DNA from 3 places in the Piscibacillus sp. B03 genome. Region 3 is predicted to be linked to each of the others. Evidence: riboswitches for the same ligand, from Rfam matches in the RefSeq annotation. Region 3 holds a riboswitch; each other region holds the start of a gene.
What was found. A riboswitch is a leader RNA that binds a small molecule or an ion and turns the genes downstream of it on or off. The one in region 3 is predicted to bind S-adenosylmethionine.
Positions count from the first base shown of each region.

Region 1: linked by a shared signal. The riboswitch ahead of ACTWQB_RS11560 (methionine ABC transporter ATP-binding protein) and the one ahead of metX (homoserine O-acetyltransferase MetX) in region 3 are both predicted to bind S-adenosylmethionine.
Region 2: linked by a shared signal. The riboswitch ahead of metK (methionine adenosyltransferase) and the one ahead of metX (homoserine O-acetyltransferase MetX) in region 3 are both predicted to bind S-adenosylmethionine.

Region 1 covers NZ_JBQQCO010000016.1:26,156-29,297, reverse strand. The annotation lists gene ACTWQB_RS11575 (toprim domain-containing protein) at 1-312, shown strand, start outside; gene ACTWQB_RS11570 (thioredoxin family protein) at 315-626, shown strand; gene ACTWQB_RS11565 (TlpA disulfide reductase family protein) at 623-1,042, opposite strand; SAM riboswitch class I at 1,129-1,238, shown strand; SAM riboswitch class I at 1,362-1,469, shown strand; gene ACTWQB_RS11560 (methionine ABC transporter ATP-binding protein) at 1,563-2,591, shown strand; gene ACTWQB_RS11555 (methionine ABC transporter permease) at 2,581-3,142, shown strand, end outside.
Region 2 covers NZ_JBQQCO010000014.1:13,350-16,491, reverse strand. The annotation lists gene pckA (phosphoenolpyruvate carboxykinase (ATP)) at 1-794, opposite strand, end outside; SAM riboswitch class I at 1,161-1,268, shown strand; gene metK (methionine adenosyltransferase) at 1,411-2,610, shown strand; partial or broken gene ACTWQB_RS10495 (IS110 family transposase) at 2,810-3,142, shown strand, end outside.
Region 3 covers NZ_JBQQCO010000011.1:61,767-64,908, forward strand. The annotation lists gene ACTWQB_RS09140 (O-acetylhomoserine aminocarboxypropyltransferase/cysteine synthase family protein) at 1-422, opposite strand, end outside; gene metX (homoserine O-acetyltransferase MetX) at 445-1,494, opposite strand; SAM riboswitch class I at 1,592-1,703, opposite strand; gene ACTWQB_RS09150 (MBL fold metallo-hydrolase) at 1,824-2,675, opposite strand; gene ACTWQB_RS09155 (VOC family protein) at 2,791-3,142, shown strand, end outside.

The DNA.
Region 1 (3,142 bases), on a different contig from region 3:
AAGAAAATCCAAAAAATCTTAGACGATGAAGACGTCTTCATACTATGCACATTTGGAACATTAGGCATTGATGCGTTAGAAGAGTTAGTTGACGACTATCATTTATTCGATCGTGATGTTTTTATATTTACTGACACAGATGAACCTGGGGAAAAACTAAGAAAAATGTTAAACCAAGAGTTATCTCATGCGGAAAATATATATATCGATAAAAAATATCGAGAGGTTGAGGATGCTCCTGAGCATGTGTTAGCATCTTTATTGCTATCAGCTAATATGAGAGTTAAAGTGGAGTACTTGAAAGGATTTTAACAGTGATCGAAATCAATCAAAAGCAAGCCTATTTTCTAACACAAAAAAAGGACTATCACATCATTTTTGTGAATAGTCCTTTTTGTGGCACATGCAAGGTAGCCAGGCGCATGTTGGAATACATAGAAGAAACGTTAGGCAAAGAAATCTTCTACGAATTGAATGTAACACTAGCACCTAATTGGGTTCAGGAACATGAAGTTACCAGTGTTCCGTGTTTAATGGTTTTTAAAAAAGGCGATAATCTTGATCGTTTATATACATTCCATTCCGTTCCCTACCTGTTAAAAGAGATGGGGCCATACTTAGTTTAGAGCGCCTCACTTAGCTTATGAATGACTTCAACAAAGTCGGCTTGGTCACCAAAATGGCCGATGATTTCACCTTCACGGTTAATCACAACGGTCGTTGGGACGCCTGTACAATCATATAAGTCATAAATCTCACGCCCTCGATCTTTTAAGACAGGTTGTGTTAAAAATTGGTCTTGATATTTTAACGCTTCTTCATCACCATGTTCACGGTCTGTTACATTAATCGTAACCATTTCAAGCTCATCATTTCGAGATGTTTTGAAAAACTGTTCTTTTTTTGGAAGGTCACGGGCACAATCTGGGCACCATGATACCCAGAAGGTTAATACGACGACTTTTTCGCCAATGACATCTTCTAATCGAAATGTTTCGTCTGGATTATCTAAGTAAGGAAGTTCAAATAATGGTGCTTTCATGGTTGGATCATCCTTTTATAATTTTTTATTGACTTGTCTACATTACTATGCTAACATAATAATCATCGAAAATAACATAACTTAATTTCTTATCCAGAGAGGCGGAGGGACTGGCCCTGCGAAGCCCGGCAACCATTAGGATTTTTCCTAACAGGTGCTAATTCCAGCAATGAGGTTGATCATTGCAAGATAAGGAAAGTGACGACGTATTCGACTCTTTTCTTGTGCTTGCAAGAAAAGAGTTTTTTAATTATTTTAGAAACGATCTGCCAAGATTTTTCACTAAAACGATTGATTTATAAAAATATACAAATAATAACTCTTATCCAGAGAGGTGGAGGGACTGGCCCGACGAAGCCCAGCAACCATCAGGTCAAACCTGACAGGTGCTAATTCCTGCAAAGCGCAAAGCTTTGAGAGATGAGAGAACGGATTGTACCTTTCTGTTCTCTTGTGAATGGAAAGGTATTTTTATTAGTTAAATCATTAATGATTAAAAGGGTTAAAGGGAGATTTATATATGATTACAATCAAAGGATTGTCAAAAGTTTTTAAAACAAAACACCAAGAAGTTAAAGCTGTCGATGATGTTTCAATAAACATTAATAAGGGTGAAATATTCGGGGTTATCGGTTACAGTGGTGCGGGGAAAAGTACATTTATCCGCTTAATCAATCGACTTGAAGAGCCAACAAGTGGTGATGTGGTGATTAATAATACGAACATTACTGACTTAAGCATTGGAAAGTTGCGTCGCGAACGCCAAAAGGTCGGCATGATCTTCCAGCATTTCAACTTACTATGGTCGAGAACGGTTTTTGAAAATATTGCATTTCCTCTTGAAATTGCAGGTATACCGAAAGCAGAACGTCGTGAGAAAGTGCTCGAGCTTATTGAACTTGTTGGATTAAAAGGGCGAGAAAATTCCTACCCTTCTCAACTAAGTGGTGGACAGAAGCAACGTGTTGGAATCGCCCGTGCTTTAGCAAACGACCCTGATGTCCTACTTTGTGATGAAGCAACGTCAGCTTTAGACCCTGAGACAACAGACGATATTTTGGACTTGCTCGTTTCGATTAATAAAAAGCTTAACTTAACGATCATCATGATTACACACGAAATGCATGTCATTCAGAAGATTTGTCATCGCGTGGCTGTAATGGATCAAGGAAAGGTTGTTGAACAAGGGGATGTCTTAAACGTTTTCGTCAAACCACAATCAAAGACGGCAAAACGTTTTGTGCAACAGCTCAGTCCTCTAGAGCATCTACAAGGAGACTTAAAGCGTTTCATTACAAATGACCCGAATACAGAAGTGGTCAAACTCCACTTTATCGGAAATGATGCTAAACGCGCTTTAATCTCTGATGTTATAAGAAAGTTCTCTGTCGACATCAACATATTACAAGGTTCTATATCACCTACTCAAGAAGGGGCTTACGGTACGCTATATGTTGAAATAAGCGGTGAAGAGAAATTAATCACCGAAACGATCGACTACATTCAGTCATCAGGTGTGGAAGTCGAGGTGATTCAAGATGTTAAATGAGTTATTCCCGAATTTAAAAATGGAAGAGATGTGGGTGGCAACCTATGAAACGTTATACATGACGGTGATTTCAGTCATAGGCACGATCATTCTTGGAATCTTATTAGGTTTATTATTATTTTTAACAGAAAAAGGAAACCTTTGGCAGAACTATTTGTTAAATATAATCACAGCCTCGGCTGTTAACATATTCCGAGCCATCCCATTTATCATATTAATTCTATTGTTATTCCCTTTTACTGATTTTTTAATGGGAACGATTAGGGGGCCAAAAGCGGCGTTACCGGCACTAATTATTGGCGCGGCACCATTCTATGCTAGGCTAGTCGAAATTGCTTTTAAAGAAGTTGATAAAGGTGTCATTGAAGCAGCCAAATCAATGGGTGCTAAAACTCATACGATCATTTTTAAAGTACTGCTACCTGAGTCAATGCCAGCCTTAATCTCAGGAATTACGGTTACAGCTATTGCATTAATCAGTTATACGGCAATGGCAGGTGTCATTGGAGCTGGAGGATTAGGTGACCTAGCTTATATGAAAGGGTTCCAAC
Region 2 (3,142 bases), on a different contig from region 3:
TCAATGTTGAAGATTCCGTTTTGCGACCAAGCATGCTCATCATCACCGATTAAACGACGGTTTGGATCAGCTGATAATGTTGTTTTACCTGTGCCGGAAAGTCCGAAGAATAATGCCACATCGCCTTCTCCACCAACATTCGCTGAGCAGTGCATTGGTAGAACATCTTGTTTCGTTGGAAGCATATAGTTCATAACTGAGAAAATTGATTTCTTAATTTCTCCAGCATACTCCGTACCACCAATTAACACGATGCGGTGTTTGAATGATACTATCACAAATGCTTCAGAGTTCGTTCCGTCTACTTCAGGATTAGCTTTGAAGTGTGGAGCCGATACTACTGTGAACTCTGCATTGTGGTTAGCTAATTCTTCATCGGTTGGACGAATAAATAACTGATTCGCAAATAGATTATGCCATGCAAACTCAGTTACTACTTGGATTGGTAAGCGGTACTTTTCATCAGCACCTGCAAAACCATCAAACGTAAAGATCTCATCTCGTTCAGATAAGTAATCTGTTACCTTATTAAATAGATTTAAGAAAATATCTTCGCTGATTGGTTGGTTAACTGAACCCCAATCCACTTTATCCTTTGTTTCTTCATCTTCCACAATAAATTTATCTTTTGGCGAACGTCCTGTATACTTTCCAGTCGTGGCACGAACAGCACCAGTTGACGTTAACATACCTTCTTCTCTAGATAAAATACGTTCTACTAAACTGGCGATTGGTAAATTCGCCTGATTATTTTTATGTTGATTAAGCTGAGATACAGACGCTTGAACATTCATAGTTTTCACACCTAACCATCCTTTTCAATACAAAATTATTCATAATTAATAAGTTTATTTGATTAATAGTATAACACATTTATTTTAATAAACCATACTAATTGAATAATTTTTCATAATTTTTCTTAATGCCGTTCTTTATTATAAATTAAAATGTAAGCCTGTCATAGTGATAAGATTATAGTTTTTTGAACTGTTTTTAACTTTTATGTGTTAAAGGCTGCAAAATTATATTTATTGTCCCTTTAATATGACAAAAATTAATATTAAAATCCAAGTCTTATAAATTATGCGAGGGCGTGAAGTTGGGTCAATATCCATTGACACTCGTGTGGTTTCAAGTTATGATAAATCAGAACGGTACGTCTCTTATCAAGAGCAGTGGAGGGTGCAGGCCCTATGAAACTCAGCAACCATCACATATGTGACAGGTGCTAACCTGATGCAAGGGGAAGATCCCTTGAACGATAAGAGTGAAAGGCCATGCGTAATGAACCTTTCCTCATAATTGTGGAAAGGTTTTTTCTGTGTTTTGGGTAAAATATCAATGAAGTTAATATAGCTTTTCACACATAAGAGAGCCGTTGAAGATCCAAATCGAGGAGGAAACGATTTTATGACACATCAACGTCGACTATTTACTTCCGAATCCGTAACGGAAGGCCATCCGGATAAAATTTGTGATCAAATCTCGGATGCAATTTTAGATGAAATTTTAAAGGAAGATCCAAATGCAAGGGTGGCTTGTGAAACGACAGTCACAACGGGCTTAGTATTAGTAACGGGTGAAATCTCAACGACAACTTACGTAGACATTCCAGCAATCGTTCGCGAAACGATTAAAGACATTGGTTACACACGTGCTAAATATGGCTTCGACGCTGAGACATGCTCAGTGCTGACATCCATTGACGAACAATCACCTGATATTGCACAAGGTGTTAACGAGGCATACGAGAAGCGTGAAGGTAGCATGACAGATGAAGAGATTGAAGCGATTGGTGCAGGTGACCAAGGGTTAATGTTCGGTTATGCGTCTAACGAAACTGAGGAACTGATGCCATTACCAATCTCGTTATCACATAAGCTTTCGAAACGTTTAAGTGACGTTCGTAAGTCTGGTGAGTTAGATTACTTACGTCCCGATGGTAAGACTCAGGTGACAGTAGAGTACGATGATGATGGACAACCTGAACGAGTGGATACAATTGTGATCTCAACTCAACACCATCCTGAAATTACATTACAACAAATTAATGATGATTTAATTGAAAAAGTCATTCGACCAGTTGTGCCGTCTGACTTAATTGATGACAAAACGAAGTACCTTATTAACCCAACAGGTCGATTTGTCATCGGTGGGCCACAAGGCGATGCTGGGTTGACAGGTCGTAAAATTATCGTTGATACGTACGGCGGATATGCTAGACACGGTGGCGGTGCCTTCAGTGGTAAGGATGCTACGAAAGTAGACCGATCAGCTGCTTATGCGGCACGTTACGTGGCAAAAAACATAGTGGCAGCTGGTTTAGCAGATGCATGTGAAGTGCAGCTAGCCTATGCTATTGGTGTTGCACAACCTGTATCTATTTCAGTAAACACATTTGGTACTGGAAAAGTTAAAGAAGCTAAAATCGTAGAAGCGATTCGTGAAACATTTGACCTTCGTCCAGCAGGTATTATTAAAATGTTAGATTTAAGAAGACCAATCTATAAAAAGACTGCTGCCTATGGTCATTTTGGACGAAATGATGAAGATTTTACATGGGAATATACTGATCGCGTAGATGAATTAAAAAAATATATTAATAATTAAAACAAATCGTGACAAAACTTACCTTATAAACGTCTTTATAATGAAAACAAAAATGACTTTATAAGGAGCATTCCTGTAATAAGAAAAATTGACCCTAGATGAGGTTATTTGGAGTTACACAAAAAAAGCCCTCCTTGGTAGTATAGAGAGTGTCACGTCACGAAACAATGACCTCGAAAATACCGAAGGAGGACTCAAAATGGATTTTACACAAAACAAACGATTAATGCAAATCACGGAAAACACAATTATTATCGGCGTTGATATCGCCAAACACAAGCACGTTGCGCGTGCTATTGATGATCGAGGAATCGATTTAACCAAACGATTCGTATTCCATAACACACTAGAGGGATTCAATGGATTCGTCCAATGGATCGAATCCTTATCACATGAATTAAACCGTTCTATCTTGTGGGCATGGAACCAACGGGTCATTATTGGCTAAACTTAGCTTACTTTTTAAAAGAACGAGGTCTTCATTGCGCAAATCGTACGTGACGGTCGGTATCATGAACCAACATTACCTGAG
Region 3 (3,142 bases):
AAATTCTCAGGATCTTTTGGATCAACAAAATGCGTTGTTATCCCGTGCTTCGGTAATGTTGTTGAGAATAGATTGTACGTACCACCATATAGTGTTGACGCTGATACGATTTCATCACCAACTTCTGCAATATTGAAAATGGCTGTAGAAATCGCCGCCATTCCACTTGATAATGCTAACGCTCCAATTCCACCTTCTAACTGAGCAACTCGCTCCTCTAATGCGCCTACCGTTGGATTTCCTATACGCGTGTAAATAAAGCCTTGCTCTTTTAAAGCGAATAAATCAGCTGCATGCTCAGTATCATTAAACTTATAAGAATTGGTTTGGTAAATTGGTAAAGCACGTGAACCTGTTGCTGGGTCTGCCTCTAATCCTCCATGAATACTCACTGTTTCTAATCTGTAATTTTTCTCGCTCATTATAATCGCTCCCTTTTTGTATTTAAACGGCCTTTGCCGTTAATGATGATAATTTCTCTTGAATAAATGGGCCCCACTTTTCAAACTCCACTAAAAACCCATCGTGCCCAAAAATCGTTTTAACTTCTAGAAATTCAGCATATCCTCCAGCATCTTGAATGTCTGTTACAAACCTATTGAGTTCGCTTGCTGGGTACAACAAATCGTTATTAAACCCTAACGCGAATACCGGAGCTCGATACTTTTGAATTACTCCCTGATAACTACCACGATTCCGAGCAATATCATGGCTATTCATGACTTCCAGTAACCTTATATAGCTATATGGATTAAATCGCTTCGCTAGTTTCTCGCCTTGATGATTCAAGTAAGATTCAACATCAAAGTCCCCATCAATTTCACTTCTTGCAAAACGCTTACTAAACAAGTCGTGCGAACGATACGTAACCATGCCAACCATTCGAGCTAAGCTCAAACCTTTTTCCGGATGATCACCATCTTGCAAATCATAAACAATCGCCTGCTTAGCAATATAGTTAAACGCAATCGCATAATCACTAAATGTCGGAGTAACTGCAATTGGGAAAATCGCATCCATGAAATCTGGATACATCAGACCCCATTCTAGAACCTGCATCCCTCCAAGTGACCCTCCAATAACAGCCTTCAAATGATTAATTCCTAACATGTTTAATGCCACGAACTGGACTTCAACCAAATCACGAACCGTTAATTTTGGAAAATGTTCCTGGTATGATTCACCATTTGGCCCAATTGAACCCGGCCCCGTGGACCCATCGCAACCTCCTAAAACGTTAAACGTTATAACTTGATAAGCTCTTAAATCGATGTAGCCACCTTCTTGAACTAACCCTCGCCACCAACCTGGCTCTGAATCTGTACCAACTGCGTATTGATTTCCTGTCAGCGCGTGGCAAATTAAAATTACTGGCGCCTCCTCAGGCCCACAGCGTTCATAGGCTAATTGCACTTCCTCAAAATGCTCTCCACTTTCTAAACTAAAATTGGGAATGGAAATAGTATCTGTTTGGTATGAGATCAAATTTCCCATCACCATCCCTCCTTCCGTAACATTTTTAATCAACTAAAAAAGCCTCCCTGCTTTGAGCAGAGAGGCCAGTATATACGACACCTTAATATAATGGTCCCTCTCATCTCTCAAAGCACACATTTGCTTTGCAGGAATTAGCACCTTTCAAACCGTTGTTTGAAGGTTGCCGGGCGTCGTCGGGCCAGTCCCTCAGCCACTCTAGATAAGAGTTGAAAATTTTATTTAATTTTGAATTAATTGATATCTTAGCACGGTAACATATTCTTGTCAACAATAGATATACAAAATATTATGTCGAGGACAATTTCTATATGACAATAAAATAATGATTAATGAACATCAGGATCCACATATTTTCCATGGTCAGGTTTTGCTATTTGATCGAATTCACGAACAAGCTTGTTCAAGTTATTTGTTAACTCTTCACCAACCATAGGAGCACCGTGCCCTGTCACAGCAATAGTAGGGTGAAGCTGCGAAAGTTTACGAACCGACTCCTTGGCAGCTTTCCAATCCGTTGTTAAATACCTTGGAGGCCCACTAATCTCTTTATCTTGTGTCATAACATCAAATAAGTTTTCCTGTTTAACTGTCACAAACGCATCCCCTACAATAAGTGCTCCATCTTCATCTCTAAAAAATGACACATGCCCAGGGGTATGGCCCGGTGTGTGTACCCAATTGAAACCATCCATAAAAGGAACTGTCCCATCATTAGGCAATGGCTGAACATGGTCCCCTAGATTAATTGGTTCATTTGGAAAAAACGGCGACATCTTAGCGACCATTCCACCTTCAACCGTTGAGTCAGGTTCAGGATACCTCTGTCTTCCCGTTAAGTACGGGATTTCTAACCGGTGTGCATATACTGGAATATCCCAATGTTCAACAAGCTCGATTATTGCTCCAACATGATCAAAATGTCCGTGCGTCAACACAATCGTCTCTGGCTTAGCATTATCACCGAAACGTTCCTCTACAATGTTTATAATACCGTCTGATGAGTGTGGCATACCTGCATCCACTAATACAAAATGTTCTTGTTCACCAACTAATGCGATATTCACAATTTGAATCGTATGACAATATACATCTGGTAGCAATTGCATACCAGCACCACTCGAAATGGACGTAGCGGGGATGAACTTATAATCTTCTCCGTAATTCATGTCTTGATCCATGCTGATAACCTCCTTTTAATCCTACACTTTAGTATGAACGAATTTTATTTAAGTATTATAACAAGGAAAAAATTGTATTTATGTAGAATGAAGTATTACTGAAGGAGGAATTAAAATGATTAAAAGTCCTATAAAAAATAAAGTGAATGTGGTGTTTATCCCAGTAAATGACGTTGTACAGGCACAAGAATGGTATTCTAAATATCTTGGATTAAGTGAAGGCGAATTTCATCAAGGGCACTTGTTCGTGGCAAAAACTGAAGGAACAGGAATAATACTAGACTCCATGCCTGCATGGCGTGAAGAAGGTGACTTATTACCAACTCTAAAAGCTCCCGTAATCCAGTTTGCTACAGATGATATCCATGAGTCATATTCATTTATGAAGGAAAATGGGGTGGAATTAGTTACCGACGTTCAATTTGATCAATTTTTTGTTTTTAAAGATTTAGATGGCAATTTTTTAA